DNA from 4 places in the Ensifer sp. Root423 genome. Region 3 is predicted to be linked to each of the others. Evidence: riboswitches for the same ligand, from Rfam matches in the RefSeq annotation. Region 3 holds a riboswitch; each other region holds the start of a gene.

Region 1 (7,413 bases), on a different contig from region 3:
TGCTTCGCCTGCGCAATGCAGCGAGCGGATACGATGGCACCGAGACGATCTCAAGCCTTCCGGTTCCTGTCCGCCTTGGCGTGGATGCACTCTACCAGGGTGAGGATGGTGCCTTCCTGATTTCGGGCTGGCTTTTAGACGCGGAAGGCCATGTTGAAAGCGTACGACTTTGCCGGCAGGGCGGCGGCGCAAGGCTGGACGCGAGCTGGACCCGAACCGAACGGTCCGACGTCGAAGAGGCCTTCGTCGATCGGCCGGAGTTCAAAAGCGCGATTTCCGGCCATCGCCGGTCCCATGGCTTCATCGGTCAAGTCGAGCCGCTTGGTGGCGAGGCAGAAGGGCCAGTTCACCTCGAACTCACCCTTCGCGATGCCCGCCGCGCCTACATGCCACTTTTCCCCGTGCGGCTGCCCGCACGCGCCGCCGCCCTACGGCTTCTTGCCTCGATCGATCCGACAAGCTGGGCCCTGCCCGATATTATCGACCAGCAGATCGTCCGTTTCCTGACGGCGGCGCGCAGCACCGCACCGACCATCGAGACCGTTGTCGACATGGGCCCCTTCGACCAGGCCGAGGGTACCGCCATCCTTCTTGTCGCCGGAGAAACCGAAACGGATTTCGCGCCGCTCCTGGGGCTGCTCGCGCTTGATCCCCAAACCCGTCGTGCGCAGATCGCGCTCGTGCTCCAGGCCGAGCGGTTCCGAAGGCACGCGGTCCACATCCGTCAACTCTCCGAATTCTATCGCCTGCCGCTGCGGCTCGTATCCGTCGAAGGCGCCAGCGATGCATGCGACCTGGCGCAAGCGGCCGCTGCGAGCACGAACAGCGACGCCGTCATCCTGCTTTCCGCGTCGCTGACGCCAGCCAATACCGGGTGGTATCAGGCACTCGTTGCCGCTTACGAGGCAAAGACGGGAAGCATCATTTCGCCGACCCTTGCCTATGAGGATCACTCTATCCGCTGGGCCGGCAGCACGTCGCTCGATCGCCCCGACCATCTTCAATCGAGCCGCTACGCCGGCTATCCCGTCGGCGCCGTCAATCGCCTCAAGCTGACGCGGGTCGCAGCCGCATCGCTCGATTGTTGCATCCTGCCGCGAGAAGCGCTGATGGAGGACGCGGGCGCGTCGCCGACTTATCTCGGCGCAGCGCTGAAGGGCCTCGATCTCGCCCTTCGCCTCAGCGGAAAGGGCTATGAGGCCTACTGGCTTCCTTCCCTGCAGATGGTGGGGTCGGACGAGGTACCCGGAGCGGGCTCTGCCGCCACCGCCCGGTTCGTGGAGCGTGTCGACCGGACGCTCTTCCGCGGCCGATGGATGCCCGCCTCCGAAACCGCCCAGACATTCTTCGAGGAGACTGACGCATGAGCGAAAAACTCCGCGTACTCGTGGTCTCCCATGGCCACCCGACCCATTCGCTCGGAGGCGCGGAAATTGCTTCGCATGGTCTTCACAAGGCGCTGAACGGCCTGTCGGGTGTGGAATCGATCTACCTCGCCCGCGTCGGCAATCCGGTTCCGCGCCATGGCGCTTCCGCACTGATGAGCCTGCGTCTCGCCATGGACGAAGTGCTCTACCACGCCGAAGACTTCGACCATTTCTTCCTCTCCAACGGCGATACGGACGCGATCCGCCGCGACCTCTTGCGCTTCGTCGGCGACATCAAGCCGGATGTCATTCATTTCCATCATATTCTCGGCTTCGGCCTGGAAGCGCTCTATGCCGTTCGTGATGCCCTGCCCAAGGCACGCATCGTCGTGACGTTCCATGAGTATCTGCCGATCTGCCACAATCACGGGCAAATGGTGAAACGCCCCTCGGGCCAGCTTTGCAACGGCGCCTCACCTATCAGTTGCCACACGTGCTTCCCCGAAATCCCGGTGTCGCGCTTCGTTCGCCGCGAGCAGTTCGTGCGCGGCATGCTTAATCTCGCCGACGCTTTCATCGCGCCGAGTGCCTTTCTCGCCAACCGCTATGTCGAATGGGGGCTCGAAGCCGCTAAGATCTTCGTGATCGAGAACGGCATCGTCATGGGCGACAAGGCGCCGGCCCGCGAATTGCCGTCGCCGACGGCGCGACGCAACCGCTTTGCCTATTTCGGGCAGATGACGCCATTCAAGGGCGTTCACGTGTTAATCGACGCGGTATCACGGGTGCCCGACGACATTTGGGGCGATGATTCCTCGCTGATGATCTTTGGCGGGAACCTCGAGCGTCAGCCGAAGGACTACCAGGAGAAGGTGGCAAAACTGATCGAGGACGCCGGTCGTCGCGTCCGCTTCTACGGCGCCTACCAGAACCAGGACATGCCGCGGCTGATGCGCTCGGTTGACTGGGTGGTGATGCCCTCGGTCTGGTGGGAAAATTCCCCCGTCGTCATCCAGGAAGCACTGCATCATGGCCGGCCGATCCTCTGCTCCGACATCGGCGGCATGGCCGAAAAGGTCCGCGACCGGCTGGACGGCTATCACTTCCGCGCCGGGAGCGCCCAAGATCTGGCCGACCGCCTGATCGACGTCTTGGCCGCCTCGCGGGCATGGGACAATCTGCGTGCGACACTTCGGCGACCGACGAGCCATGTCGATTGCGCGCGGGAACATGTGGCGCTCTATCGGAAAATGCTCAAGGGCGAGCAACCGGCCCTGCCGAGCGCGGCAGTGGCCTGAGGTAAACCCGAAGCCCACACTGCTCAGCCAGATCGCGAAGAACGACCAAGAGCGGCCTGGGCTTCGGCTACGTTCGAAGCCTCGGCGCCCGACTCTTTGTCGTTGCCCCACCAATGATGAAAGTGATGCACCGGCCCATGCCCCTGGCCGATGGTCAGGCCATCGGCCGCCCCCAGAGCGGCATGCAAGTAGGCCTTGGCTGCCACAACCGCATTGTCAATTGGCATGCCCTTGGCAAGCCCCGAGGCGATTGCTGCCGAGAGCGTGCACCCGGTGCCGTGATCATTCCTTGTTTCGATCCGCGGCCGTGACAGGTTGAGGACGTCCTCCCCGCTATAGAAAATATCGATCGCGTCCTTGCCCTTGGCATGGCCGCCCTTCATCAGAACTGAACGCGCACCGAGCTTCAGAAGCATCTCCGCCTGACGCGCGACCTCGCTTTCGGTTTCGGCGATTGCGCGTCCGGTCAACAGCGCCGCCTCGGGCAGGTTCGGCGTCAGAATGAGCGCCAGCGGCAACAACTCCTCCTTGAGCGTCGCGATCGCGTCGGGGCGCATCAGATGATCGCCGGAGGTCGCCACCATCACCGGGTCGATGACAGCCAGCTGGCCATAGTGTTTAAGACCGGCGGCAATCACCCCGATCGTCTCGCGCCGAGACACCATTCCGACCTTCAGCGCACCGACCGTAAGATCGGAAAACACCGCGTCGATCTGAGCCGTAACGACAGTCGGGGAGATATCCTCCACCGCAGATACCCCACGGGTGTTCTGCGCCGTGACCGCCGTGATCACGCTGGCGCCATAGACGCCGAGCGCAGAGAACGTCTTCAGATCTGCCTGAATACCCGCCCCGCCACCGGAATCCGAGCCTGCGATGGTAACGGCAATCGCAGTCATCGGCCCACCTGCATGAGGCTTGAGCCCTTTCGGTTTAAGTTAACATCAGACACGAGCAAAGCGGCCTCCGGAAATTGACGGAGATCCGGACGAAAGCGCAAAGACGACTGGTCAGCTGAAAGGCCCCTTGCCGTTCCTACGCCGGTATGATCCGGATCAGGTTCAAGGGTCTGGCTCGCCGCCATCTCAGCACAGTGACTGCGCGCCCCTCGGCAGGATTGATGCTAGGGGAGCGTGGGCCGGGGTGTCAACCGTTGGAACCCTGTGACAAGCAGGCCAGTTCGAGGCGCAATCCTCACTGTTGATGAAGCTTCCTAAAATGAAGGCCCCTATCGGCTTTGGAGCTGAAGGGACCTTCCGTCTGAGCGTTCGACTTCACAGACGAATGTATTGATGACACAGGCTGTGGAAATTCATAGTGTCCTCACGCGATTGTGCACGGTTAGTGTGCCTCGATTCCGGACTTTCGGTCGTGTTGAGTCAACAATCGCGCAAAGCTGGAATAGCTGTCCAACTCCGGTCAGCACCATTGCTTCCAGAGCATTGCGTATCAAACGTGAGTTCGATGGAGGAGTAGCTGGATATCAGTATTCCGCTTCCGCTCGCCGAAATGGACGGACGCACACTGGCTGCATCGCCAGCTCTGCGCCAATCTGGGCTCCAGTTAAAGTTGGCGAGCGTTGCCTCTTTGGTAGCCGGATCGCATGTTAGGGATGCAGCTCCATCTCCAGTTTCTGCTCGGCTTACGGTGGCTACTCCGATAACAGTTGCGTTGGCGAGCCCTTCAGCGCTCCACCTCAGCAGCACACGAGCGTCGCGTATTTGTGCGTCTGTGAAGCGCATCGCCTGCAGAAGAGCCAGTCATCCACCTACTTAAGATGACCGTTTGAAGCGGATGCCTACGCCGCCACCATTTGCCGGAATAATCTCAATTCCTGCCTTCTCCAACGCCGCTACGATGCTTGCGAGGTTGTTGACGATCGGTACGTGAGCTCCCCTTTCAAAATCGGCGATAGTCTGGCGAGACACGTTTGCCGCCTTGGCGAGCTCTGCCTGGCTCCAGCCCAACATTGCCCGTGCTCCACGGCACTGCTCCATCGTAAGAAGTAAGTTACTCAAGGCAAACTTTCTGATTGACTTCAGACATTTTGTAGGAAGAATGACCCGGCGATCGAACAGGTGCGGTAACACCTGCTCGATCTGACCAAAACCAAGCTATAGGGAGCTCGGATCATGGCTGATTCCGACAATAGCAGAACTTTGCCTACCGTCACGCGAGGAGATTTTCATTCCTCGGTACCGGCGTGTTTACCCACATATCCGCACGTTGCGGCCCATCGAAAGCCAGGGTTTAGCGGTTGTGCCAATGACCCTGCGGTCGCAGCCTGGCAGCATTGGCGTGCCGCCTGGACCCGCCTGAGCGAATCGACCCGCCATCAGCAACAGCTCGAGACCGCCCTGTTCTCAGGCGAGCTGTCGTCTTCAGCTGAGCGCGATGGACGCAGCGCCTACAACGACGCGCTCGAGGACGAGGACCGCGCAGCGCTGGCGGAGGAATTGGCCGCCCAAGCGTTGTGGCCGGTTCCTGTGGCGTCGCTCCCAGGCGTCATCGCCAAACTCGACGCGATCGTGAACCGCGGCCAGCCTTCGTCGACCTGTGTGGACGAACCCTGGGCGCAAATCCGGATGGTGATCGCTGATCTCCTCCGGATCGATCCGGTCGACGCTCGGCTCGGTCGAATGCCAGAACGCGAACGTCAGCCAGCTTGAGGCTGAGCAATCCGCCCGTTGAAGGCTCACACAATTCTTTGATTTCCCCCCCCGCCGAAGCCCCTTCGGCGCGAGCCTCTGACTCTGTCAAAAACAACAAGGAACTAACACATGAAACTGGGAAGACCTTTTCGCAAGCGTCGGCTAGCGGCGTTTCTCGTGTCCGTCTCGCTCGGCGCGTCGTTGATCTCGACGCCCGCACGTGCGCAGGAGCAAGGCGAGCTGCGCATCGCCACCTCCTACAAGCTGATGACGCTCGATCCGCATTACGCCAATCTCAACGAGAACACGTCGCTGCTCTCCCACATCTATGAACGGCTCGTCTATCAGGACGAGGGTCTCGAGCTGAAGCCCGGGCTTGCCAGTTCGTGGCGCGCGCTTTCCCCTACCCAGTGGGAGTTCAAGCTGCGCGACGGGGTGCGATTCCATGATGGCGCGGTCTTCGATGCCGACGATGTCGTCTATTCGATCGAGCGGATCCGGGACTTCCTGAAGCCCCCGAGCGGTGGCTTTCGCTCCTCTGTCAGCGGCATCAAGGCGGTTTCTGCATCCGATCCGCTGACCGTGGTCATCGAGACCAGCTGTGCCGCCCCCACCCTGCCGCTCACCTTCTCCTCGATCTTCATGATGAACAAGCCGACGGAAGGCTTTGAGACCACCGAAGCGCTCAATTCCGGTGCCGCACCCGTGGGAACGGGGCCCTATCGGTTCGAGAGCTGGAGTTCCGGCGAGAGCCTGAGGCTGGTGCGCAACGACGCCTATTGGGGCGGCAAGCCCGCCTGGCTGACGGTCGGCTTCCGGGTCATCGAGAGCCCGGCCGCCCGCGTGGCTGCCCTTAGCACCGGCGAGGTCGACGTCGCCGACGCCATTCCCGCCCGTGATGTCGACGGTCTGAAGCAGCGCGGCGCCTGGATTGCCAGCGTCGGTGCCGCCCGCATTAACTTCGTGCAGTTCGATGTAGCCCGCGACACTCTTCCCGGTGTGACCGACAAGGCGGGAGAACCGATCGCCAACCCGTTCAAGGACCCGCAGGTGCGGCGTGCGCTGGCGCTTGCAACCGACCGCGGCATTCTCGCAGACAAGATCCTTGCCGGCTATGGCACCGCCGCCTCGCAGGTGTTTCCGACCGGCCTGCCGGGCACGTCGGCCAAACTTCTGCCTGAGGCGCCTGACTACGAAGCGGCAAAGGCGCTGCTCGCCAAGGCCGGATACCCTGACGGCTTCAATCTGGTTCTTGCCGGACCGGCCGGGCGCTATCCGGGCGACGCCGAGAGCCTGCAGGCGATTGCCCAGAGCTGGGCCCGCATCGGTATCAACGCCCAGCCCTCGACAGCGCCGTTCTCGGTGTTCAACACCAAGCGCGCTGCCGGCGACTATGCCGTCTGGTATGGCGGCACCTCCGGTGAGGCGGTCGACATCATCCTTCGCGCTCTGCTCGCTTCACCGAACAAGGAGCGCGGAACCGGTGCGTTGAACTTCGGCAAGTATCAGAACGTCGCCTTCGACGAGAAGCTGGCCAGGGCCGAGAGCATCGCCGTCGGACCGGAGCGCGATGCAGCGTTGGCTTCGGCGACTGAGCTGGTGATGGCCGACCAGCCGATCATCCCGCTTTACCACTTCCACCACATCGTCGGTTACGGCCCGCGCATCGGCTCCTACGTCATGCATCCGCGCGGCTGGACGACGGCGATGCAGACGACTGCTGCGACGGAGTAAGCGCTGATGGGCATGATCTCGGTTGTTTTTGGAAGGCTGTCACAGGCTTTCCTGCTTCTCATCGCCATGTCGCTGATCGGCTTTATCGGCATTCACAGCGTCGGCAATCCGGTCTTCAACGTCGTCAACATCGAAACTGCCACGCCTGAGGACATTCAGGCGGCCACCATCGCACTCGGCCTCGACCAGCCAATCTGGCGCCAGTACCTCGTCTTCATCAGCAATGTCGTGAGCGGCAACTTCGGCACCTCCTACATCTATCATCAGCCGGCCTTCACGCTGGTGATGAGCAAACTGCCGGCAACGCTGGAACTTGCCTTTATCGCCATGCTGATCGCGGCACCGCTTGGAACCGGGCTCGGA
Region 2 (7,413 bases), 140 kb from region 3:
TTCGGTTGCCCGCGATCCAGCGCTGCGGGAAACGCTCGGACTGACCGCGCAGTCGCGCGTCTTCGTCATCAATACCGAGGGTGCGACGGACCCAGAGCGTTATGCTGCCTTGGTCGGCCTGTCGCCCGAGACCGTCGCCAACACATCGAACGAAAGAGGATGACCATGGCGGGAATGGATTTTGACCGGCTTGTGAAGGACATGACCGCCTGGCGCCGCGACCTGCACGCGCACCCGGAATTCGGTTTCGAGGAACAACGCACCTCATCCTTCGTTGCGGCAAAGCTCAGGGGATTCGGGCTCGACGAGGTGGTGGAAGGTGTCGGTGGTACCGGCGTCGTCGGTCGGCTGAAACGCGGCAGCGGCAACCGCGCCATAGCGCTTCGGGCCGACATGGATGCGCTGCGGATACCGGAACAGGGAGAGCTTCCCTATCGCTCGACGAAGCCCGGCACCATGCATGCCTGCGGCCATGACGGTCACACGGCCATGCTGCTTGGCGCCGCCAAGATGCTCGCCGAAGACGGCGGCTTCGATGGTACCGCATGCTTTATCTTCCAGCCGGCCGAGGAGTGGGGCAAGGGCGCGCTGGCGATGCTCGACGACGGACTGATGGAACGTTTTCCCTTCGACGAAATCTACGGCCTGCACAACATGCCGGGGCTGCCGGTCGGCCGTTTCGAAACCCGCGTCGGCGCCATCATGTCGGCGGAGGACAATTTCGAGATCGTGCTCAAAGGCGTCGGCGGGCACGCGGCGCGGCCGCACTGGGGTAACGAGACGCTGGTCGCCGCCTGCGCCACCGTCGTCAATCTGCAGACGATCGTGTCGCGCCGCCTCTCGCCGACGGATATCGGTGTCGTTTCGGTCACCGAGCTTTTGACCGACGGCACGCGCAACGCGCTGCCCGGTCTCGCCCGCATCCTCGGCGATGCCCGCAGCTTCCGCCCGGAGGTCAGCGCCAAGATCGAAGCGGAGATGCGGGTGATCGCCAAGGGTACGGCGGATGCCTATGGCTGCGAGGTCGAGGTCAACTACACGCGCGAGTTCGTGCCACTGATCAATGACCCGGCCCTGACCGGCCACGCCTTTGCCGCAGCAGAAACGGTGTTCGGGACCGGGAATGTCGCAACGGCCGCCGAGCCGATGACCGGCTCGGAGGATTTCGCACGCTTCCTTGAGCACGTTCCGGGCTGCTTCGTCTTTATCGGCAATGGCGAGACATCGGCGCCGCTGCACAATCCGCGTTACGACTTCAACGACGACGCCCTGATCTTCGGCGCGCGTTATCACGCCGAGATTATCCGGCAGAGACTGGCGTTGGCTGATAGCCGGCCATGAACCAAAATCCGCATGAAAGCAGGACTAACATGTCATTTCCTTCCATCGACGCCGCGCGCCTCATCGGGCGCATCCGCGAGCTTGGCGAAATCGGTCGCGATGCAGAAGGGCGACTGACCCGGCTGGCCGGCTCCGACAACGACAAGGCCGGCCGCAACCGCCTCGTCGCCTGGATCGAGGCGGCGGGCCTCGATGTGGCCGTGGACCAGATTGGTAACATCTTCGGCATCTGGCGCAGCGAGGAGAACAGCGGCGAAGCGCCGATCATGCTCGGCTCGCACATCGATACGGTCATCAATGCCGGCATCTATGACGGATGTTACGGCGTACTCGCCGCGCTCGAAGTAATCGAGACGCTGAAGGACCGTGGCGTGACGCCGGCCCGACCGATCGTCGTTGCCGCCTTTACCAATGAGGAGGGCGTGCGTTTTGCGCCCGACATGCTCGGCTCGCTCGTCTATGCCGGCGGCCTGCCGCTGGACGCAGCGCTCGCGACCATCGGCACGGATGGCTCGTCGCTGGGCGAGGAACTCGAGCGGATTGGCTATGCCGGCAACATCGAGCCGGGGTTCCTCAAGCCCCACGCCTATGTCGAGCTCCATATCGAGCAGGGGCCGGTGCTGCAGCGCGAGGGCTTTTCGATCGGTGCCGTCGAGAACCTGCAGGGCATTTCCTGGCAGCGCGTGACGATCGATGGCGTCGCCAACCATGCCGGCACCACGCCGATGGCAATGCGTTCCGACGCCGGTCTCGCGGCCGCGCGTGTCGGCCTCTTCCTGCGCGAGCATATTGCCCGGTCGAACGCGCCGAGTGTCGCGACCATTGGCACCATGCGTTTCGAGCCCGACGCGATCAACGTCATCCCATCGCGTGCCGCCTTCACCGTCGATCTGCGCGATCCGGACGAGGATCGGCTGCAGGCGCTCGAAGCGGCGCTTGCGGACTTTCTGGTGCGCATCGGCGCGGAAGAGGGGGTAACGATCTCGGTCGAGCGGCTGGCACGCTTCCAGCCGGTCGCCTTCGATCAGGGCATCGTCGCAGCGGTCGAGGCTTCGGCGAAGGCGCGAGGCCTCAAGAGCCGGCGCATGACCTCGGGCGCCGGTCATGATGCCCAGATGATCGCCCGCATCGCGCCGACGGCGATGATCTTCGTTCCGAGCCGCGACGGCATCAGCCATAATCCGCGCGAACACACGGAGCCGGATGATCTGGTCGCCGGCGCCAACGTGCTGCTCGATGTGGTCGAGCGGATGGTGAGTGGTCGCTAGAGGGCTATAGGGCTATAGGGACGTTGCGCGTTCGTTGATCGAACGGGATCGATAGCGCGCCTCCCGCTGCTCCGTCATGCCAGGGCTTGGCCCAAGCATCCAGGCGCAGACGCTTCTATGTCTGCGATAAACAGCACACGGCATCCTTCCGCGCGACGAAGCAGACATCTCTTCAGGGCTCTGTTCTGGTGTGACCCGCGCTTTTGCGGGATCCCGCATCGCTCTTCTGCCGGGTGGAAGACTCTGGCCCGCTCCCCTCGGGAGGCTCTTCCGGTGTCCGGCGAAAAAGATTGAGGAAACTGCTGCCGCCGTGCCATACGCTGCCGGTTGGTCCGTAATCCCGCCCGTCGCGCGAAGAGGATGAGTGGCGCTCGCTGTCTCCGCCGCTCAGGCCGCTTCCGTCGATGACGCCGCCTCCACCGCCAGCCCCGGTCCCGCCGGGCTCGCCGCCCACGCCGCTACCATCGCCGGAGCCCCAATCGCCGCCACCCTCTGTGCCGTTGCTTCCGCCGCTCCCGACGTTTTCGCTACCTTGGTCGCTGCCGCCCGCGGCACCTTCACCATTCGTGCCGCCGGCATCGGCGTCGTCCGCATGGGCAGCGGAAATCCAGGAAAGGCCCCCGGCAAAGCCCCGGTCACCGTTGAGGCGCGGCAGATCTCCGCCGAATGCTGCAAGGGCTCCTATGGACAAGGCCGTCAGTCTCAACAGGCATGTCCTCAAGTCATTCTCCTTGTGCAAACGGCGTTCTTGCGTGCGCGGGTACAGTTCGGCTGCCCGCCGCGAATGAATTTCGCCGACAGCGACTTTTGCGTGCGCCTTGCATATCGTTCAATCGATGTGGGGACAAGCTATTGGGGGGACGGGCGACACGGAGCGCAAGGTGCGGGCCTCTGGCGGCGGCCACGACATACAGATGATCGCCCTCATCGCTGAGGCGTCGCGAGAGGGACAGAGGACGTTGCATGTTTGTTGATTGAACGGGGTCGTTGGCGCGCCTCCCACCCTCCGTCATGCTCGGCTCAAGCCCAAGCATGACGGAGGAGGAGAGCCTTGGCGATCGCCGCTTCCGCTTCCGAGGCGGGAGGCGCAGCCCTGAGTGAACTGAAGGGGCCGTGACTGGCCCCTTCAACGAGTCTCTGTCGTCTACTCGGCCGCGCCAGCCGCCCCTTCCACCGGCATATAGAGGTCGCCGCCCTCGCGGTATTTCGCGGCCATTGCCTCCAGGCCTTCCTTCTGCGCTTCTGCGCGGATGTCGTGCGAGATCCGCATCGAGCAGAATTTCGGGCCGCACATGGAGCAGAAATGCGCGACCTTGTGCGCTTCCTTCGGCAGTGTCTCGTCGTGGAAGTTACGGGCCGTCTCCGGGTCGAGCGAGAGGTTGAACTGGTCCTCCCAGCGGAATTCGAAGCGCGCGCGCGATAGCGCGTCGTCGCGCACCTGGGCGGCCGGATGGCCCTTGGCGAGATCGGCGGCATGGGCGGCGATCTTGTAGGTGATGACGCCGACCTTGACGTCGTTGCGATCGGGAAGACCGAGATGCTCCTTCGGCGTGACGTAGCAGAGCATGGCGGTGCCGAACCAGCCGATCATCGCCGCGCCGATGCCCGACGTGATGTGGTCGTAGCCGGGCGCAATGTCCGTCGTCAGCGGTCCGAGTGTGTAGAACGGCGCCTCGCCGCAGACGGCGAGTTGCTTGTCCATGTTCTCCTTGATCTTGTGCATCGGCACGTGGCCGGGGCCTTCGATCATCACCTGACAATCCTTGGCCCAGGCGATCTTGGTGAGCTCGCCGAGCGTTTCGAGTTCGGCGAATTGTGCCGCGTCGTTGGCATCGGCGATCGAGCCGGGGCGCAGGCCGTCGCCGAGCGAGAAGGAGACGTCATAGGCGCGGCAGATGTCGCAGATTTCCTCGAAATGCTCGTAAAGGAAGCTCTCGCGATGGTGATGCAGACACCACTTGGCCATGATCGAGCCGCCGCGCGAAACGATGCCGGTGACGCGATCGACGGTGAGCGGGATGTAGTGCAGCCGGACGCCGGCATGGATGGTGAAATAGTCGACGCCCTGTTCAGCCTGCTCGATCAGCGTGTCGCGATAGACTTCCCAGGTGAGGTCCTCGGCAATGCCGTTGACCTTTTCCAGCGCCTGGTAAAGCGGCACGGTGCCGATCGGAACCGGTGAGTTGCGGATGATCCATTCGCGGATGTTGTGGATGTTGCGGCCGGTCGAAAGGTCCATGACGGTGTCGGCGCCCCAGCGCGTCGCCCAGACCATCTTTTCGACCTCTTCCGCCATCGACGAGGTGACGGCGGAGTTGCCGATATTGGCATTGATCTTCACCAGAAAATTACGGCCGATGATCATCGGCTCGGATTCCGGATGGTTGATGTTGGCAGGCAGGATCGCGCGGCCGCTGGCAATTTCCTGGCGCACGAATTCGGGTGTCACGTGATCGGGGATGTGGGCGCCGAAGCTCTCGCCGTCGCGGACTTTCGCACGCGCCGCGTCGCGGCCGAGATTTTCGCGGATCGCCACGAACTCCATTTCCGGCGTGATGATGCCGGCGCGGGCATAGGCAAGCTGGGTCACTGGGCGGCCGCCCGTGGCCTTCAGCGGCGCATGCTGGAACGGGAAGGTCGGTGTCAGCCTGTCGCCGCTCACAAAGCCGTTGTCCTCGGGGCGGACCACGCGTCCCTCATAGGTTTCCACATCGCCGCGGTCGACGATCCAGTTGCGGCGCAGCCGCGGCAGGCCGTCCTCGATGCGGATCTCGGCGTCGTCGGCGGTGTAGGCGCCGGAGGAATCATAGACCGTAACCGGTTGCTCGCCCGACGTCGGGTGGAGCGCAATCTCGCGCATCGGCACGCGGATATCCGGATGAAGCACGCCCGGCTTGTGGATCTTGCGGGAGGCGGGAAGCGGTCCTTGCGTGACGGTGAGGGCTGCGGGTTTGGTGGCAATATTCATGACGAGGCTCCAAGTTTGCAATTGGAGACCCAGTTCTGATGCCGGAAAGATGAAAGACGCTCCGCCAGATGCTGGACGCACGGAATCCTGGCTTCGATATCTGCACCGTCCCTACGCCAGTATGAACTGGATCAGGTTCAACGGGTCACTGCGCCACAGCCGGCAAGCCGGCCATCCAGCAGAATCTCAGCCCCTTGCGGGACCCCCCTGGTGAATGCCTAGATCATAGCCATCGATCGGCCCGGGTCGTCAAGCGTGAATTCGCCTGCCGACAAAGATGCACCTATTGCGTGTGGTGACGGATTCGGGTTTGACGCTAGCGGCCGGCCTTTTCCGGTGCGGCCCGCTCGGCGTAATCGGCACGGTTGATGCCGTGGCGCTGGAGCTTGTCGTAGAATGTCTTGCGCGGAATGCCGAGCGCCTCGATCGTCGCCTTGACGTCGCCGCGCTGAGCCCGCAACACCTCTTTCAGGATCTCCGCCTCGTAGCGTTCGAGCCGTTCCGGGAGTGCAAATCCAGGCTGTTCGGTGGGCGCAATCGGCTGTCCCAGCGGACCTTCGACACCAAGCGCCACGCGTTCTGCAAAGTGCGAGAGCTCGCGCACATTGCCCGGCCAGGCATGCGTCATCAGATGTCTCTGCACGGCCGATGTGACCACAGGCGCGTCGCGCTTGAAGCGCTCGGCCGCCCGGGTCAGGAAGTGCGAGAAGAGCAGCGGGATATCGTCTCGACGTTCGCGCAGCGGTGGGATCGACAGCGTTACGACATTCAATCTAAAGTAGAGGTCTTCCCGGAAATCGCCGCGCTGCGCCGGGTCGCCAAGATCGATTTTGGCAGCCGCGATGACGCGGATATCGACCGGACGAACCTGGTTGGTGCCAAGCGGCGTGATTTCGCGCGCTTCCAGAACGCGCAGCATCTTCACCTGAGTCGCCGGTGGCATCGCCTCGATCTCGTCGAGGAACAGCGTGCCGCCGCTCGCATGCTCGATCCGGCCGATGCGCTTCTTCAAGGCGCCGGTGAAGGCGCCCTGTTCGTGGCCGAAGAGTTCGCTTTCGATCACCGTTTCGGGCAGCGCCCCGCAATTCAGCGCCACGAAGTTGCCGTTGCGGCGTCGGCTCCAATTGTGGAGCAGCGTCGCCACCACCTCCTTGCCGCTGCCCGTCTCGCCGGCGACGAGCACGTCGACATCGGTATCGGCAATGTGCCGGATCGTCTGGCGCAAACGTTCCATGACCGGCGTCTGGCCGATCAGCGGCAGGTTGTCGCCGGCCGTCTCGGCGGCCCGTTTCAGCGCGCGGTTTTCCATCACGAGCCGGCGTTTTTCCAGCGCGCGATGCACGCTCTGCACCAGCCGGTCGGCGGCAAAGGGTTTGGGGATGAAGTCGTAGACGCCATCCTGCAGCGCCTGCACTGCCATCGGGATATCGCCATGGCCGGTCACCAGGATCACCGGCAGATCCGCGTCGAAAGCTTCGATGCGGCGGAAGAAGGCGAGGCCGTCGATGCCCGGCATGCGGATATCGCTGACGACGACGCCGTCGAAATTCGCATCCAGCGTCTTCAACGCTTCGGCAGCGCTGGCAAAAGGGGTAACGGCGAGGCCGGCGAGTTCCAGCGTCTGCGTCATCGCCTTGCGCAGATGGTTGTCGTCGTCGACGAGATAGACGGTCGGCTGCATCGCTCAGGCCCTCTTCAGGCGAACCGTGAAGACGGTGCCCCTGTCGCTGGTTTCGACGGTGATATCGCCGCCATAGTCGGCGACGATCTCCTTGGAGATGGCAAGGCCGAGGCCGAGCCCTTCATCCTTCGAGGTGTTGAACGGCGTGAACAGAT
Region 3 (7,413 bases):
ATCCGAAGACGCGCAGTGCCTTCCGGCACCGTCGGCGGGCGGATTGCCCTGACATCGTAACCCTCGGCGCGCATACGGGCGGCGATGCGGACCGCTCGGCCGTTATCACCGATCGGGATGGGCAGGATCTGCGAGCCGCTGCCTTCGATGCCGAGCACCTCGGCGAGCGCCCGGTTGGCGAAAGACCTGAGGCCGTCGAATGCGGCGCGGCGTTCCGGCTCGTCGACGAGGGCGGCGAGCGCTTCACGCACCGCGGCCGCGATGAGTGGCGAGGGCGCGGTCGAATAGATGAAATTGCGGGCGCGGTTGACGATATAATCGCAAAGCACGGCGCTTGCTCCGACCAGTGCGCCGGAAACACCGAGCGCCTTGCCGCAAGTATGCAGCATGACGACGTTCTCCCGGTCCTCCAGCTCAGCGGCGAGACCGCGACCTTCCGGCCCGAAGACGCCGGTCGCGTGCGCCTCGTCGATGACGAGAAAGCCGTCATGCTGCGCGGCAAGCGCTAAGAGGTCGGCGAGCCGCGCCCGATCGCCATCCATCGAATAGAGGCTTTCGACGGCAATCCACGGGCGCCCTGTGCCGCCGGCGCGGCGCCATTGGCCGATCGCATCGGCAAAGGCGTCGATATCGTTGTGCGCTGCCGCAACCGCATCGGCCTTGCTCGCAGCGATGCCTTCATGGGCGCTCGCATGGATCAGGGCATCGTGGACGATGAGGTCGTCGCGCTGCGGCAGCGTCGAAAACAGGGCAGCATTGGCGGCGTAGCCGCTGCCGAAGAAGAGCATTCGTTGCGCGCCGAAGAAGGTGGCCGCTTCCGCCTCAAGTGCCTCGTGTTCTTCGTGATTGCCGCGCAACAGCCGTGAGCCGCCGGAGCCGACCGGCACGCCGCGCGCGATGGCACCCGTTATCGCCGCCTTCAGCCGCGTCGAAGCGGCGAGCGCCAGGTAGTCGTTCGAGGTAAAATCCAGGCCGCCAGCGGGGGCAAGTGCGCGCCGGCGGCCCTTGCGATCAAGGCCCTCCAGCGTCTTCTCATAGCGCGCAAACAGACCCAGGGTCATTCGGCCGCATCCTGCCTTGCCGCCGGAGCCATCGGCTTCAACCCCAGGCGTCGGAAGAGCGCCGCATCATGGTCCTCGCCGGGATTGTCGGCGGTCAGCAGGGTTTCGCCGACAAAGATCGAATTGGCGCCGGCGAAGAAACAGAGCGCCTGCGTCTCGTCGCTCATGTCGGTCCGGCCGGCCGAGAGCCGGACATGCGATAGCGGCATCAGGATGCGGGCAAGCGCGATGGTGCGGACGAAATCGATCGGATCGACGGGCACTGCATCGGCCAGCTTCGAGCCCCGGATCGGGATCAGCATGTTGATCGGCACGCTTTCGGGCGGCACCGGCAGATTGGCGAGCGTCACCAGCATGGAGATCCGGTCGTCGGCGGTTTCGCCCATGCCGAGAATGCCACCGGCGCAGACCTTGATGCCGGCGTCGCGGACATTCGCGAGCGTCTCCAGCCGATCGGCAAAGCTGCGGGTGGTGATGATCTCGCCGTAGAAGCGTTCTGAGGTATCGACATTGTGGTTGTAGTAGTCGAGCCCGGCCTCGGCGAGCCGTGCGGACTGGTCCGGCGTCAGCATGCCCAGCGTCATGCAGGTTTCCATGCCAAGCGCCCGCACACCGCCGATCATGGCGACGATCGCGTCCATGTCGCGGTCCTTCGGGCTGCGCCAGGCGGCCCCCATGCAATAGCGCGTCGCACCGCCGTCGCGCGCCTGTCGCGCCTCGGCAAGCACACGCTCGACCTCCATCAGCTTCGATGCCTTGAGCCCGGTCGGATAGTGGGCGGACTGGCTGCAATAGCCGCAATCCTCGGCGCAGCCTCCGGTCTTGATCGAGAGCAGCCGGCTCATCTGGATGGCGTTGGGATCGAACTGCGCACGATGGACCGTGTGTGCGCGGTAGAGCAAATCGTTGAACGGCAAATTATAGATTTTTTCAGCTTCCGCTTGGGTCCAGCGGGCTTCGCCCGCGTCGCCCGGGGTAAAATTAGCGCCAGTTGATAGGGTTCCGTCCAGCATTTCGGCTCGTCCTCCAGGTCATCGCAAACGCGAAATAGATAGAATCTGATATTATCTATAATTTTATCGACGAGCAAAGTTCGCAAGCACCCAGATGGAGAGTTTCCGTTAACGAATGCCCTTCTGGTTGTATTTTTGACCGTGAGTGAATCTGGAAACCGCCGGGACGGGGCAACAATCACCAATCAATCGGTCGCAGCTCCCATTTCCGAAATCGGGCGTACCGCACCCGAGAAACAAGGGCGCGGCTGGGCTTCTCCGGTGTTTTTCGACCCGCTCCACCCGGTTGCCCCACCTCCTTTCATCACGCCGCCAAAGCTTCCGCTTTCTCGTCGCAAATTATAGATAATTTTTTCGGCATATGAGATCGCATCGCACACGAATGCTGGCTCTTGACAAAAACCGCCCCGAACGGTCAGCTTGGAGCATTCACCAGGGGTGTCCCGCCAAGGGGCTGAGATTCTGCTATGCGATTTGCGCGGCGCAGTGACCCGTTGAACCTGATCCAGTTCATACTGGCGTAGGGACGGTGCAGACATCGCTGCCGCAAACGTCGCCTTCACGCGACCATTCAACGGCAAGGCGTCCTTCCCCTTCCTTCGCTCGTGAACTGGGTCTCCACAATCGGAGCCTCGGCATGCACACCGCCAACACCATCCCGCTTCCCTCACGACGGCCCGCCCACGCCTCGCGGGAACACTGAGCCATGCGGATCCTCGTCAAAGGTGCCGGCGTCGCAGGGCTCTGTCTGGCGCATGAACTTAGCGCCCGCGGTGTCGCGGTGACGGTTGTCGAGCAAAAACCAGGCTTTGCCGGCGCGGCCTCCTGGTTTGCCGGCGGCATGCTGGCACCCTGGTGCGAACGCGAAAGCGCCGAAGAGGTGGTGCTGACGAAGGGCATCGGCGCCATTGACTGGTGGGACGACGCCCTGCCAGGCGAGGTTTCCCGAAACGGCACGCTTGTCGTCGCCCCGCCACGGGATGCGGGCGAACTCAAGCGCTTTGCCTCACGCACCTCCGGCTTCGAATGGCTCGACGCCGCCGCGATCGAACGGCTGGAACCGGCACTTGCCGGACGTTTCCGCGAGGCGCTGTTTTTTCCCGGTGAGGCGCATCTCGACCCGCGCCGGGCGCTGAGCCGGTTGCGGCAGAAGCTTGTCGATCACGGCGTCACCTTCCTCGATGAGACGAGCGACGATGGCCACCACGATCTCGTCGCCGACTGCGCCGGCGCGGCACGCATCGGCGAAACGCCGGGCCTGCGGGGCGTGCGCGGTGAAATGCTCTACCTGCAGACAAGCGACGTGGAGCTGTCGCGGCCGGTCAGGCTCATTCATCCCCGCATCCCGCTCTACATCGTGCCGCGCGGCGGCGGCCTCTTCATGTGCGGGGCGACGATGATCGAGACGGATGACGGCGGACCGATCACCGCCCGCTCCCTCATGGAACTGCTGAACGCCGCCTATGCGCTGCATCCGGCCTTCGGCGAAGCGCGCCTCTTCGAAACCGGCGCCGGCGTCCGCCCCGCCTTCGCCAACAACCTGCCGCGCGCCCTGCGCACCGGGCAGACCATCACGATCAACGGGCTTTACCGCCATGGCTTCCTGCTTTCGCCGGCCCTGGCGGCGGAAGCAGCCGACCTCGCGCTTGCGCAGGACCTGAAGGGAGATGCCGCATGAGACTGACCGTCAATGGCGAGGATCACGACCTCGCCGTCACCACCCTCGCCGAGCTTCTGGCCGCCCTTGATTTCGAAGGTGACTGGCTCGCCACCGCCGTCAACGGCGAACTGGTGCACCGGGCCGACCGTTCGGGTCATGCGCTCAGCGACAGGGACCGGATCGAAATTCTCTCGCCGATGAAAGGAGGCTGAGACATGCTGACGCTTTATGGACAGGACCTGCGCTCACGGTTGCTGCTCGGCACCGCCCGCTACCCCTCCCCCGCCGTTCTGGAAGATGCGGTGCGATCGTCAGGCACTGAGATCGTCACGGTCTCGCTCCGGCGCGAAACCGCCGGAGGCCGCCAGGGCGGCGCCTTCTTCGAACTGATCCGGGCGCTCGGCGTGCACGTGCTGCCGAACACCGCCGGCTGCCACTCGGTGTCAGAGGCGGTGCTGACGGCCAAGATGGCGCGCGAGGTCTTCGGCACCAACTGGCTGAAACTCGAAGTGATCGGCCACCACGATACGCTGCAGCCCGATGTCTTCGGGCTGGTCGAGGCGGCGCGCATCCTCTCGGCCGAAGGGTTCGAAGTCTTTCCCTACACCACGGATGATCTCGTGGTTGCCGAACGGCTCGTGGAAGCCGGCTGCAAGGTGCTGATGCCCTGGTGCGCGCCGATCGGCAGCGCCATGGGGCCGCAGAACATCCAGGCGCTCAGGGCAATGCGGGCCAACTTTCCCGATGTGCCGCTGATCGTCGATGCCGGCATCGGCCGGCCCTCGCACGCAACGACGGTGATGGAGTTCGGCTTCGATGCCGTCCTGCTCAACACCGCCGTCGCCGGCGCCGCCAAGCCCGCGCTGATGGCCGCTGCGTTCGCGGGCGCGATCGATGCCGGCCGGCAGGCCTTCGAGGCGGGCATGCTCGAACCGCGCGATTTTGCCGTCCCTTCCACCCCCGTCATCGGAAAGGCGGTGTTTGCGTGAAACTTGACCCCTTCTATCTCATCGTCGACAGCACGGATTGGATCGAGCGGCTGGTGCCGCTCGGCGTCAAGCTGGTGCAGCTACGCGTCAAGGATCGTACGGAAGCGGAGATCCGCCGCGAGATCCGCGCGGCCAAGGCCGTTTGCGACGAGCAGGGCTGCCAGCTCATCGTCAACGACTACTGGCAACTGGCGATCGCGGAAGGCTGCGACTTCGTCCATCTCGGCCAGGAGGACCTGGCGGAGGCCGACCTTACTGCAATCCGCGCCGCCGGCCTGAAGCTCGGACTCAGCACCCATGACGAGACGGAACTGGAGACAGCACTTGCTGCCAAGCCCGACTATGTCGCGCTCGGACCGGTTTACCCGACCATTCTCAAGGCTATGAAGTGGGCGCCGCAGGGACTGCCGCGCCTTGCCGCCTGGCGGAACCGTGTCGGGTTGCTGCCGCTGGTCGCCATCGGCGGCCTCAACGTCGAGCGGATCGCCGGCGCCTTCGAGCACGGCGCCGACATCGCCGCCGTCGTTACCGACATCACCCGCAACGCCGACCCGGAAGGCCGGACGCGCGAATGGATCGCCAGAACCGCACCGTGGCGATAGGCACGTGCCGGACCGCGGGTAGCAGTTTCGCGGTCAGGCGATCTCCAGCTGCGAGAGCCAGGAGGCGTCCAGGCCACGCTTGCGACAATAGGTGGCAAGCCGCTGGCGGGTCGGCCCCGGCCGGTCGAGGCCGAGGTAACGGGAGGCGTTCTTCCAGAAGATGTTCTGCTGGTCCTCCTCGCTCACATTGGCCTCCTTCAGTTGCTGGGCGATCCGCGGGACGTAGGCGTTGTAGTCCTTCTCCAGCGCCATCATCGACCAGTCGGTGCCGAACATCAGATGGCGCGCATCGGGATCGTAGTCCCGCAGCCATTTGTCGAGCAGCGCGCGGATTTTTTCGTGCAGCCCGGGCGTGTTGTCGGTGACGAGCTCGCTCAGGTAGCTCAGGTCGGCAAACAGGTTCGGCCGGCGCCCGTGGCCGATCGTCTTGCCAATGATGTCCTCCCAGGTCGGCGGACCGGAGAATTTGTCCTGGGCGCAGGACACCATGACCCCCGTCGGCGCGCCCGGGCGAATGACTTCATCGAAAGCGCCGAAATGCGCCAGATTGATCCGCAAGTCATTGTAACGGTTGGTGTCGAGCAGCTTCTTCCAGTAGGCGGGGCTCGCCATATTGCCATAGCCGCAGCCGGCGCCGATGCTGTTTTCCGCATGCGCCATGATCGGCACGCTGTTGTCGCGGCACCAGTCGTAGAGCCGCTTCAGCGCCGCATCGATCGCCGGATCCGCATTGCCCCATGCCTTGAAGCCCATCGGCGGGTAGATCTTCACGCCGATGAAGCCCTTTTCCATGATCGCGTAGCGGACGTTTTCCAGCGACGAGCCACGCTTCTGCGCCTCCCGGTGCGGATCGAAGCCGACGAAGCTGTGCATGTGGATGCCGTGCCGCTTGATCACCAGCTGCTGGATCTCGTCCATCACGTCGATCTGGTCGTGCTGCGGCGATGCCCTGCCGCCGATCGACTTCTCGAAATCGAGGATGCTCGGCGTGATCATGGAAAACCGGCATTTCGACGCGAAGATCCGGGCATAGGTTTCCGCCAGGTTTTCGCGGTAGTCCTGCATGAGGCGCACGAAGGAAAGGTAGTTGCCGATCTGTTCGTGGGCCTTGGCGGCCGACGCCAGGGCATCGACATCCGTCTCCTCCACGCTGCCGGAGCGCCGCTGCAAGCCCTGCGGCAGGCCGGGGGTGCCGCCGATCTGTTCCAGCAGGCCTTGATAATCCGGCGTTTCGGCGCCGCTTCGTGCGGTCAACGATGCGCGCTGCTCGCCGGCTAGCGCGACCAGTTGCTTGACGGCGATGCGCAACTGCTCGTTCTTCTGCCGCTCGAACTCGGCGTCGGAGGGGCGCGGCACCCGCTTCTTGAGGATAGCGTCCTCAGCCTTGGCCTTGGGCGCGACGTCGCCAAGGGCCGTCACGAGGAAGACCACCAGGGCGTTTTCCAGACGCTTCGACTGCAGCGGATCGGCGGAGAGTTTTGCTTCCGGCAGTTTCTCCCGCAGCGCCACATAGCGCACCAGCCCTTCCACGGGCACATCGGCCGCGTTGAAGAAATGGCAGTGAACGTCGACGATCGGGTAGGGAAGCTCGCAGGCCGCGGCCGGTGGCCAGTCGTGTCGACACCCGGAAAGCACATTCGCCATCACGCCTGCCGAGAACAGCCGCAAGACATTGCGGCGTGTCACGGCGGCGACCGGACCAGCCCAGTCGACCCCCATCATCCCCTCCTGTTGCGAGACCCCCTCGAACAATCGGGCAAACATTACTCCGTTCGCAAGCGGCGTGGAACAGATATTTACTTGCCGTTACTGGAAACCCATAGGTCAACACGGGCGGCCTTTAAGTGCGAAAGGAGGCATGTTACTCTAAAATCTTGGGGAGAATTTTGCGTGGTAGGTGGCGCCGGCAAGAATGAATTCCAACGTTACCTGTCGGGAGCCCTGGTTCGATGGTCTGCCCCGGCGGCGACGGATTCGGCTGGCCCGACGCGCGAGGACTTTCCCGGCGCCTTGCTGTTCGCCGACATCTCCGGTTTTACCCGCCTGACCGCCAAATGGTCCGAAAGCGACCGCGCCGCCGGCGCCGAA
Region 4 (7,413 bases), on a different contig from region 3:
GGTAGATCGCCATGAAGATCAGCGTCGCGCGGCGGCGACCGATGACATCGGAGAGCGTGCCAGACACCAACTGGGCAAAGGCGAAGCCGGCGAAATAGAGCGACAGCGTCATCTTGATCGCCGCTTCGCTGGAGGAGAAGGCGCACACCAGTTCAGGCATCGCCGGCGTATACAGCGCCATGGAAACGGGGCCGAGCGCCACCAGGAAGGCACCGATGATGCTTGTGCGCCGCTCGCTCATGCGACGCGTCATTGCGCGGCTCCGACCCGGACTTCGGCCTTCTCCGCTGTCTCCTTACCGGCAAGGCACGGATCGAGCTGACGCAAATTGTCACGCAGGATGCGCAGGTTGGAACAGAGAAGCGCGCGCGCTTCCGAGTCCAGCCCTTCCGTATAGGCATCCATCATTTCGCGAAGACCGGTCATCAGCTCGTTGAACAACGGACCGGCCTTTTCGGTGATGACGACATTCTTGGCGCGGCGATCCGCCGGATCGGGAACGCGGGCGACGAGCCCGTTCGCCTCCAGCCTGTCGAGATAGGCCGACAGCGTCATCGGCTCAATGCCCATGCGTGTGGCGATTTCGGCCTGTTTGATGCCCTCGGTGAGCGCCACCTGGATCAGCGTGCGCGCCTCGCCAGGCGTGATGCCCAGATCCATGGCATTAACCTTGCGGTCGAAGGCCCCGCGCAAGAGGCGCGAGACATCGGTCAGAAGCATTCCAATGGTTTCGGATTCTAGCTTGAAGGGCATCATGATCGTTCACAGGTGATATAATAAGTTTTACTTATCATACCCTGTGAAAACGTTCAACGCGGAAGGCCATCTTTCCCTTGCCAGTTTAACGGTAAAACTCGCAAGGATTCAACGTATTACCTTCGCAATCCCGCGCGGGACCGTCTTTGTTGTGTCTCAGCCCTCAAGCTCCTCGCGCAGCATTTCGAGCTCCAGCCATTCCTCTTCCATGCGAGCGAGGTCGGCACGCAGCTTTTCCAGCTCCTGCGCCAGCTTCGCAAAAGCATTTGGATCTTTTGTGAAAAGATTGGGGTCCGCCATCTTTTCTTCGCGCTTGGCAGCCTCGGCTTCCGCCTTGGCAATCTCTTTCGGCAGGTTTTCGAGCGCGAATTTCTGCTTGTAGGAAAGCTTACCCTTGGCAGCCTTCGGCGCTTCGGCGACAGGGGCCGCCGCCTCGGCCTTGGCCTTTTCCGCCTTCTCGGCCTTGCGCTTCTCCTCGATCGCGCCCTTGCGCTGCGCCATCATGTCGGAATAGCCGCCGGCATACTCGATCCAGCGTCCATCCGGCGCCTCCGGATTGGCCGGCGCAATCGTCGAGGTGACGGTGCGGTCGAGGAAGTCGCGATCGTGGCTGACGAGGATCACCGTTCCGGCAAAACCGGCGACGATCTCCTGCAGGAGGTCGAGCGTCTCGATGTCGAGGTCGTTGGTCGGCTCGTCGAGGATCAGAAGGTTGGTTGCGCGCGCGAGGATGCGCGCCAGCATCAGCCTTGCGCGCTCGCCGCCCGAAAGCTCGCGGATCGGGGTGCGCGCCTGCTCCGGCTGGAACAGGAAGTCCTTCATGTAGCCGGTGACGTGGCGCTGCTCGCCATTGACCAGCAGGTTGTCGCCGCGCCCGTCGGTCAGGTAGTGCGCCAGCGTTTCGTCGAGATTGAGGTCTTCGCGCTTCTGGTCAAGCGTCGCGATTTCGAGATTGGTGCCGAGCTTGACCGTACCCGTACCCGGTTCGATCTGCCCGGTCAGGATCTTCAGAAGCGTCGTCTTGCCGGCGCCGTTCGGGCCGACCAGACCGATGCGGTCGCCGCGGTGCACGCGGATCGAGAACGGCGCGACGATGGTACGCTCGCCATAGGCCTTGGTGACCTTCTCCGCCTCGATCACCAGCTTGCCCGATTCCTTGGCGTCGGCGGCCGTCGCCTGTACCGTTCCCTGCGGCCCCTTGTGGCCGCGATAGGTCGCCCGCATGGTCTGCAGCTCACCGAGGCGGCGCATGTTGCGCTTACGTCGTGCGGTCACGCCGTAGCGCAGCCAATGTTCCTCGCGCTCGATCGCTTTGCCGAGCTTGTGCTGCTCCAGCTCCTCGGCCTCCAGCACCTCGTCGCGCCAGGCCTCGAAATGGGCAAAGCCGCGGTCGAGCCGCCGCGACTGGCCACGGTCGAGCCAGACGGTCGCGGTCGAGACCTTTTCCAGGAAGCGCCGGTCGTGCGAGATCAGAACGAGCGCCGAACGGCTGCGGATCAGTTCGTCTTCCAGCCATTCGATCGTCGGCAGGTCGAGATGGTTGGTCGGCTCGTCGAGCAGCAGGATATCCGGCTCCGGCGCCATGACACGGGCAAGCGCCGCGCGACGCGCTTCGCCGCCCGAAAGGCGCTTCGGGTCTTCCTCGCCGGTCAACCCCAGGTGCTGCAGCAGATAGGCGACGCGATAGGGATCGTCACTCGGGCCGAGTCCTGCCTCGGCATAGGCCTGCACGGTGTCGTAGCCGTCGAAATCCGGCGCCTGGTGCAGATAGCGGATGGTCGCGGAGGGATGGCGGAAGATTTCGCCCGACTGCGCCTCGGCCAGACCCGCGGCAATCTTCATCAGCGTCGACTTGCCCGAGCCGTTGCGGCCGACAAGACAGATGCGGTCGCCCGGTTCGACTTGAAAATTGGCGCCGGCTAGCAGCGGCGCGCCACCGAAGGTGAGGAAGATGTCGTCGAGTTTCAGAATGGGAGGCGCCAAGGCTCAGGCTCCGGAAAGATCATAGGGGCGGGCGAGAACAATGGCGCGACCGCTCTGGAGAGTGAAGCGAAGGGGACCCTCCGCAACGTTGGAAACGGTTCGGGACGAGCCGAACGGCAAGGTGAAATCGTCGAGCGGATAGCGCGCATTGACGATCGAAAGACCGGTAAGCTCGGTCAACCCGAGCACCGAGAAGAGGCAGCCCTTCGGCAAATCAAGGTCGAGCGAGCCGGCCAGCAGCGGATAGGCCTCTTCCTCGCCCGAGGTCATCAACACGGAAAGGCCACGCTCGGCAAGGGCAACAGCATGCAGCAGGTGCATGAAGGCGTGATCACTGCGGGTGCCGCCGAGTGCGCCGGCGAAAATCAGGCGGTCGGCTCCACGCGACAGCGCCGCCTCGACCGCGATCTCCCCGTCCGTCGCGGCCTTCGCCGCCGGATAGGGCTCGCGCGGGACGGAGGCGTAGTCCGCAAGAAGGGCTTCCTCGGTCGAGTCGAAATCACCGACCCAGACATCCGGCACGATGCCGAGCAATCGGGCATGGCGCATGCCGCCGTCAGCCGCAATGAAGCGACTTGCGGCCAGCTGGTGAGCCAGCCGGTCGGTCAGCGAAAGGGCGCCGCCAAGCAGAATGGTGAAGGTCGATCGAGACATGGCAAAGCCCATAGCGCAAAGGACCGCCGAAGGAAAACGAAGAAAACCGTCGAACGAGCGGTTCTCGATATTTTGGTCAGACCATCAATGCCCCTCGGGCACCGGATCGGGGAAAAGCATGCCGGCATAAATGCCGGGGGTCGAATCCGGAATTTCGACGGCGCCGGCCACCCGCTCGTAGAACTTCGCCGGCCCGACGCCGCCGATAATCGCGTAGCCATAGCCGGCCTCGCGCATCGCCGTGAGGCTTGCAAGCAGAAGCGCCTCACCGATCCCCTGCCCGCGCATGCTTTCGTCGACGCCGGTCGGACCGAAGAAGCCGAGTGCCGTTACGTCGTGGCAGGAAAAGCCGACGATCTTTCCGTCATGGACAGCGACGTGCATGCGCGTAGGGGTGGAGGAAAAGGCGGCTTCCGCCTCGCCCGCCCATCCGGCACCGAAAGTCCTTTCGATCCAGGAAACAACCAGGCGGCGCTCCGGCGCCATGGCGCGGCGAATGCTGATGCCAAGGCCAAGCTTCGACTGAGGTTCAGCCGGCAGGGCATAAAGTCGAACAAGCATATCGGGCATGACATTTCCTCCTCGCTGCCGTTGTGTAGCGCAGTTGGCGGCATACGCAAACACGAGCCATTGTGCTGGCCAAGCGTCCCCTTGCTTCGCCGTAAACATCGCTTGCCATGGGACCGAGGCAGCGGTAAATCTCTTGCCGCTCTAACGGGGTGCCTCCCGACCGCATTGCGGCCGGAGGCTGAGAGGCGTCAAAACGCCAACCCGCGGAACCTGATCCGGCTCATACCGGCGGAGGGATTAGACGCGATCGGATCGATACGCCCTTTTCCCATGCAACAACGAACTTTGGGAGAGAGGTCCTCGCCATGTCCAATTCATCGCAACTTAAATTCTTTAGCCGGCTAGCCCTTGCGACGGCCGCGAGCCTTGTTTTCTCCGGCGCCGCGACCGCCGCCGACAAGACGCTGACGGTGTACACCTATGAGAGCTTCATCACCGAATGGGGCCCGGGCGCCAAGGTCGCAGAAGCCTTCGAGAAGACCTGCGAATGCAAGGTCAACTATGTCGGCGTGGCCGACGGCGTCGAGTTGCTCACCCGCCTGAAGCTCGAAGGCGAGGCTTCCAAGGCCGACATCGTGCTTGGCCTCGACACCAACCTCGTTGCGGAAGCCAAAGCAACGGGCTTCTTCGTGCCGCACGGCGTCGAGGCAACCGGCGTCACCGTTCCCGGCAACTTCTCGGACGACACGTTCCTGCCCTATGACTACGGCCACTTCGCCGTCGTCTACGACACCGAGACGCTGAAGACGCCGCCGAAGAGCCTGAAGGAGCTGGTGGAAGGCGATCCGTCGCAGAAGATCGTCATCGAGGATCCGCGTACGTCGACGCCGGGCCTCGGCCTCCTGCTCTGGGTCAAGGCCGTCTATGGCGATGAGGCGGGTGCCGCCTGGACGAAGCTGAAGGACCGCGTTCTGACCGTCACCCCCGGCTGGTCGGAAGCCTATGGCCTCTTCACCAAGGGCGAGGCGCCGATGGTGCTGTCCTACACCACGTCGCCGGCCTACCACATGGTCGCGGAAAACACCGAGCGCTACCAGGCCGCTGCCTTCTCCGAAGGGCACTACATCCAGATCGAAGTCGCCGGCATGACCAAGAACGCCAAGGAGCCGGAACTGGCAAAGCAGTTCCTCGCCTTCATGACCGGTCCGGACTTCCAGTCGATCATCCCGACGACGAACTGGATGATGCCGGTCGCAGCGACCAAGGAGCCGCTGCCGGACGCCTTCAATAAGCTGGTCAAGCCGGAAAACACCTTCCTCCTGCCCTCGGAGGAAGTCGCCAAGAACCGCAAGGCCTGGATCGACGAATGGCTTGCCGCCATGAGCAAGAACTGAGGCCGGATTGTTCGCACTGCGCGAAAATCGCATGACAGTGGTCGCCGGGGCAGCCTGCCTCGGCGTCTTCGTCCTTTTCGTCGGTCTTGCGATCGTCGCCTTGCTGAGCCTGACGGGCGGCGCAAGCGACGATGCGCTGTTTGACGCCTACATCTGGCGCGTCACCCGCTTCACGCTGCTGCAGGCGACCCTCTCGACGTTGCTGTCGGTGCTCTTTGCCATCCCCGTCGCCCGGGCGCTGGCGCGACGGCCGCAGTTCCCCGGCCGCATCTGGCTGCTGCGCTTGATGGCGCTGCCACTCGGACTGCCGGTTCTGGTTGGCGCACTCGGGCTGATCGAGATCTGGGGGCGGCAGGGTTTCCTCAATTCCGGCCTGCGCTGGCTCGGCCTCGCGCAGCCCGTCAGCATTTACGGCCTGTTCGGCATCCTGCTTGCCCACGTCTTCTTCAACATGCCGCTTGCGGCGCGCCTGTTCCTGGCCGGGCTCGAACGCATCCCCGCCGAATACTGGCGCAGCGCCGCCAATCTCGGCATGCCGTCACGGGCACTCTTTCGCTTCATCGAATGGCCCGTCCTGCGCGGCCTCCTGCCGGGTGCCGCCGGCCTCGTCTTCATGCTCTGCGCCACCAGCTTCACCCTCGTGCTGACGCTCGGCGGCGGGCCTGCGGCCAGCACAATCGAAGTGGCGATCTACCAGGCGCTGCGTTTCGATTTCGATCCGCCGCGCGCGATCGCGCTGTCAGCCCTGCAGATCGCCATGACCGGCCTGCTGCTGCTCCTGCTTCGTCATCTGGCGACCGAGCCGGAAGAGGGCATGACCGGTGGCCGCACCGTGCGCCGTTTCGATGGCGCGTCAAGGATCGCGCGCCTGAGTGATGGCACCTGGATCACGCTTGCCTTTCTGTTTCTCGGCGCGCCGCTGGTCGCGGTTCTCATCTCCGGACTCGAAGCCGATCTGCTGAAGCTCGCCCGCGATCCGGCGGTGCACCGGGCGCTGCTGACGAGTGCGGCAATCGCGCTCGCCTCGGCACTCGCCTCCGTCACCATGGCAGCCGTGATGATCCGGGCGGCGGCAACCGCCACCGCGCCGCGTCACGCGACGTCGCTCTCCCACGGCTTTGCCGGTGCCATCGGTGCCAGCACCTCGCTGATCCTCTTGGTGCCGCCGGTGGTGCTGGGCGCCGGATGGTTCCTGCTTTTGCGTCCCTTCGGTGACGTCGCGCGCTTTGCACCCGCCATCGTCGTTGCGATCAACGCGCTGATGGCGCTGCCCTTCGTCCACCGCACCCTCGCGCCGGCAATGGCGACCCATGCGGCACGGTCCGAACGGCTGACGGCAAGCCTTGGCATTCGTGGTTTTGATCGTCTGCGATGGATCGACTTTCCGGCGCTGCGCAAGCCGCTATTGATGGCCCTTTCCTTCGCCATGGCGCTGTCGCTTGGCGACCTCGGCGCCGTCGCCCTCTTCGGCAGCCAAGACATGGTGACGCTGCCGTGGCTGCTCTATAGCCGTATGGGGAGCTACCGCACCGCCGACGCCGCCGGTCTCGCCCTTTTCCTCGGGCTTCTCTGCCTGATATTCACCATCCTCGGCACGGCCAATGACAGCCGGCCGGAAGGACGCAAAGCATGATCGATCCCGTTCCCGCGATAGAGTTGCGCGATGTCGAGGTCCGTTTCGAAACGGCCAAGCTCACCTTCGATTGCACCATCGCCAAGGGGGGCATCGTCGCCGTCGCCGGTGCCTCGGGTTCCGGCAAATCGACGCTGCTCCACCTCATTGCCGGGTTCGAGGATCCCGATCGCGGCGAGGTGCGCATTCTCGGCGAGAACGTTGCCGATCGGGCGCCGTCGGAACGGCCGGTCTCGATGATCTTCCAGGACAACAACCTCTTCGCCCATCTCGACGTCGCGACCAACATCGGCCTCGGCATCGACCCGGCGCTTCGGTTGAGCGCAACCGACCGCGAGAAGATTGAAGACGCGCTTCGCCGCGTCGGGCTCGAAGGCTTCGGGAAAAGGCTGCCGCCGACGCTTTCAGGCGGCGAGCGCCAGCGCGTCGCCCTCGCCCGCGCGCTTGTGCGAAAGCGCCCCCTGCTACTGCTCGACGAGCCCT

The links. Region 3 has a riboswitch for thiamine pyrophosphate ahead of thiO (glycine oxidase ThiO). Riboswitches for the same ligand answer to the same signal wherever they lie in the genome.
Region 1: another riboswitch for thiamine pyrophosphate. It lies ahead of thiD (bifunctional hydroxymethylpyrimidine kinase/phosphomethylpyrimidine kinase); the one in region 3 lies ahead of thiO (glycine oxidase ThiO).
Region 2: another riboswitch for thiamine pyrophosphate. It lies ahead of thiC (phosphomethylpyrimidine synthase ThiC); the one in region 3 lies ahead of thiO (glycine oxidase ThiO).
Region 4: another riboswitch for thiamine pyrophosphate. It lies ahead of thiB (thiamine ABC transporter substrate binding subunit); the one in region 3 lies ahead of thiO (glycine oxidase ThiO).

What each region holds. Positions count from the first base shown of each region.
Region 1 covers NZ_LMEG01000023.1:598,432-605,844, forward strand. Annotated here, with positions in the region: gene ASD01_RS22165 (hypothetical protein) at 1-1,367, shown strand, start outside; gene ASD01_RS22170 (glycosyltransferase family 4 protein) at 1,364-2,665, shown strand; gene thiD (bifunctional hydroxymethylpyrimidine kinase/phosphomethylpyrimidine kinase) at 2,689-3,564, opposite strand; TPP riboswitch at 3,681-3,784, opposite strand; gene ASD01_RS22180 (helix-turn-helix transcriptional regulator) at 4,438-4,662, opposite strand; gene ASD01_RS22185 (hypothetical protein) at 4,798-5,334, shown strand; gene ASD01_RS22190 (ABC transporter substrate-binding protein) at 5,446-7,050, shown strand; gene ASD01_RS22195 (ABC transporter permease) at 7,057-7,413, shown strand, end outside.
Region 2 covers NZ_LMEG01000043.1:197,701-205,113, forward strand. Annotated here, with positions in the region: gene ASD01_RS26225 (diaminopropionate ammonia-lyase) at 1-163, shown strand, start outside; gene ASD01_RS26230 (M20 aminoacylase family protein) at 166-1,341, shown strand; gene ASD01_RS26235 (Zn-dependent hydrolase) at 1,371-2,609, shown strand; gene ASD01_RS37315 (hypothetical protein) at 2,782-3,315, opposite strand; gene thiC (phosphomethylpyrimidine synthase ThiC) at 3,754-5,577, opposite strand; TPP riboswitch at 5,668-5,796, opposite strand; gene ASD01_RS26250 (sigma-54-dependent transcriptional regulator) at 5,894-7,258, opposite strand; gene ASD01_RS26255 (sensor histidine kinase) at 7,262-7,413, opposite strand, start outside.
Region 3 covers NZ_LMEG01000043.1:56,535-63,947, reverse strand. Annotated here, with positions in the region: gene ASD01_RS25630 (8-amino-7-oxononanoate synthase) at 1-1,061, opposite strand, end outside; gene bioB (biotin synthase BioB) at 1,058-2,074, opposite strand; TPP riboswitch at 2,499-2,619, shown strand; gene thiO (glycine oxidase ThiO) at 2,781-3,752, shown strand; gene thiS (sulfur carrier protein ThiS) at 3,749-3,946, shown strand; gene ASD01_RS25610 (thiazole synthase) at 3,950-4,723, shown strand; gene ASD01_RS25605 (thiamine phosphate synthase) at 4,720-5,325, shown strand; gene ASD01_RS25600 (amidohydrolase family protein) at 5,359-7,089, opposite strand; gene ASD01_RS25595 (AAA family ATPase) at 7,216-7,413, shown strand, end outside.
Region 4 covers NZ_LMEG01000034.1:78,450-85,862, reverse strand. Annotated here, with positions in the region: gene ASD01_RS24000 (multidrug effflux MFS transporter) at 1-253, opposite strand, end outside; gene ASD01_RS23995 (MarR family winged helix-turn-helix transcriptional regulator) at 250-753, opposite strand; gene ASD01_RS23990 (ABC-F family ATP-binding cassette domain-containing protein) at 913-2,739, opposite strand; gene ASD01_RS23985 (thiamine diphosphokinase) at 2,743-3,393, opposite strand; gene ASD01_RS23980 (GNAT family N-acetyltransferase) at 3,478-3,963, opposite strand; TPP riboswitch at 4,099-4,217, shown strand; gene thiB (thiamine ABC transporter substrate binding subunit) at 4,269-5,297, shown strand; gene thiP (thiamine/thiamine pyrophosphate ABC transporter permease ThiP) at 5,305-6,930, shown strand; gene thiQ (thiamine ABC transporter ATP-binding protein) at 6,927-7,413, shown strand, end outside.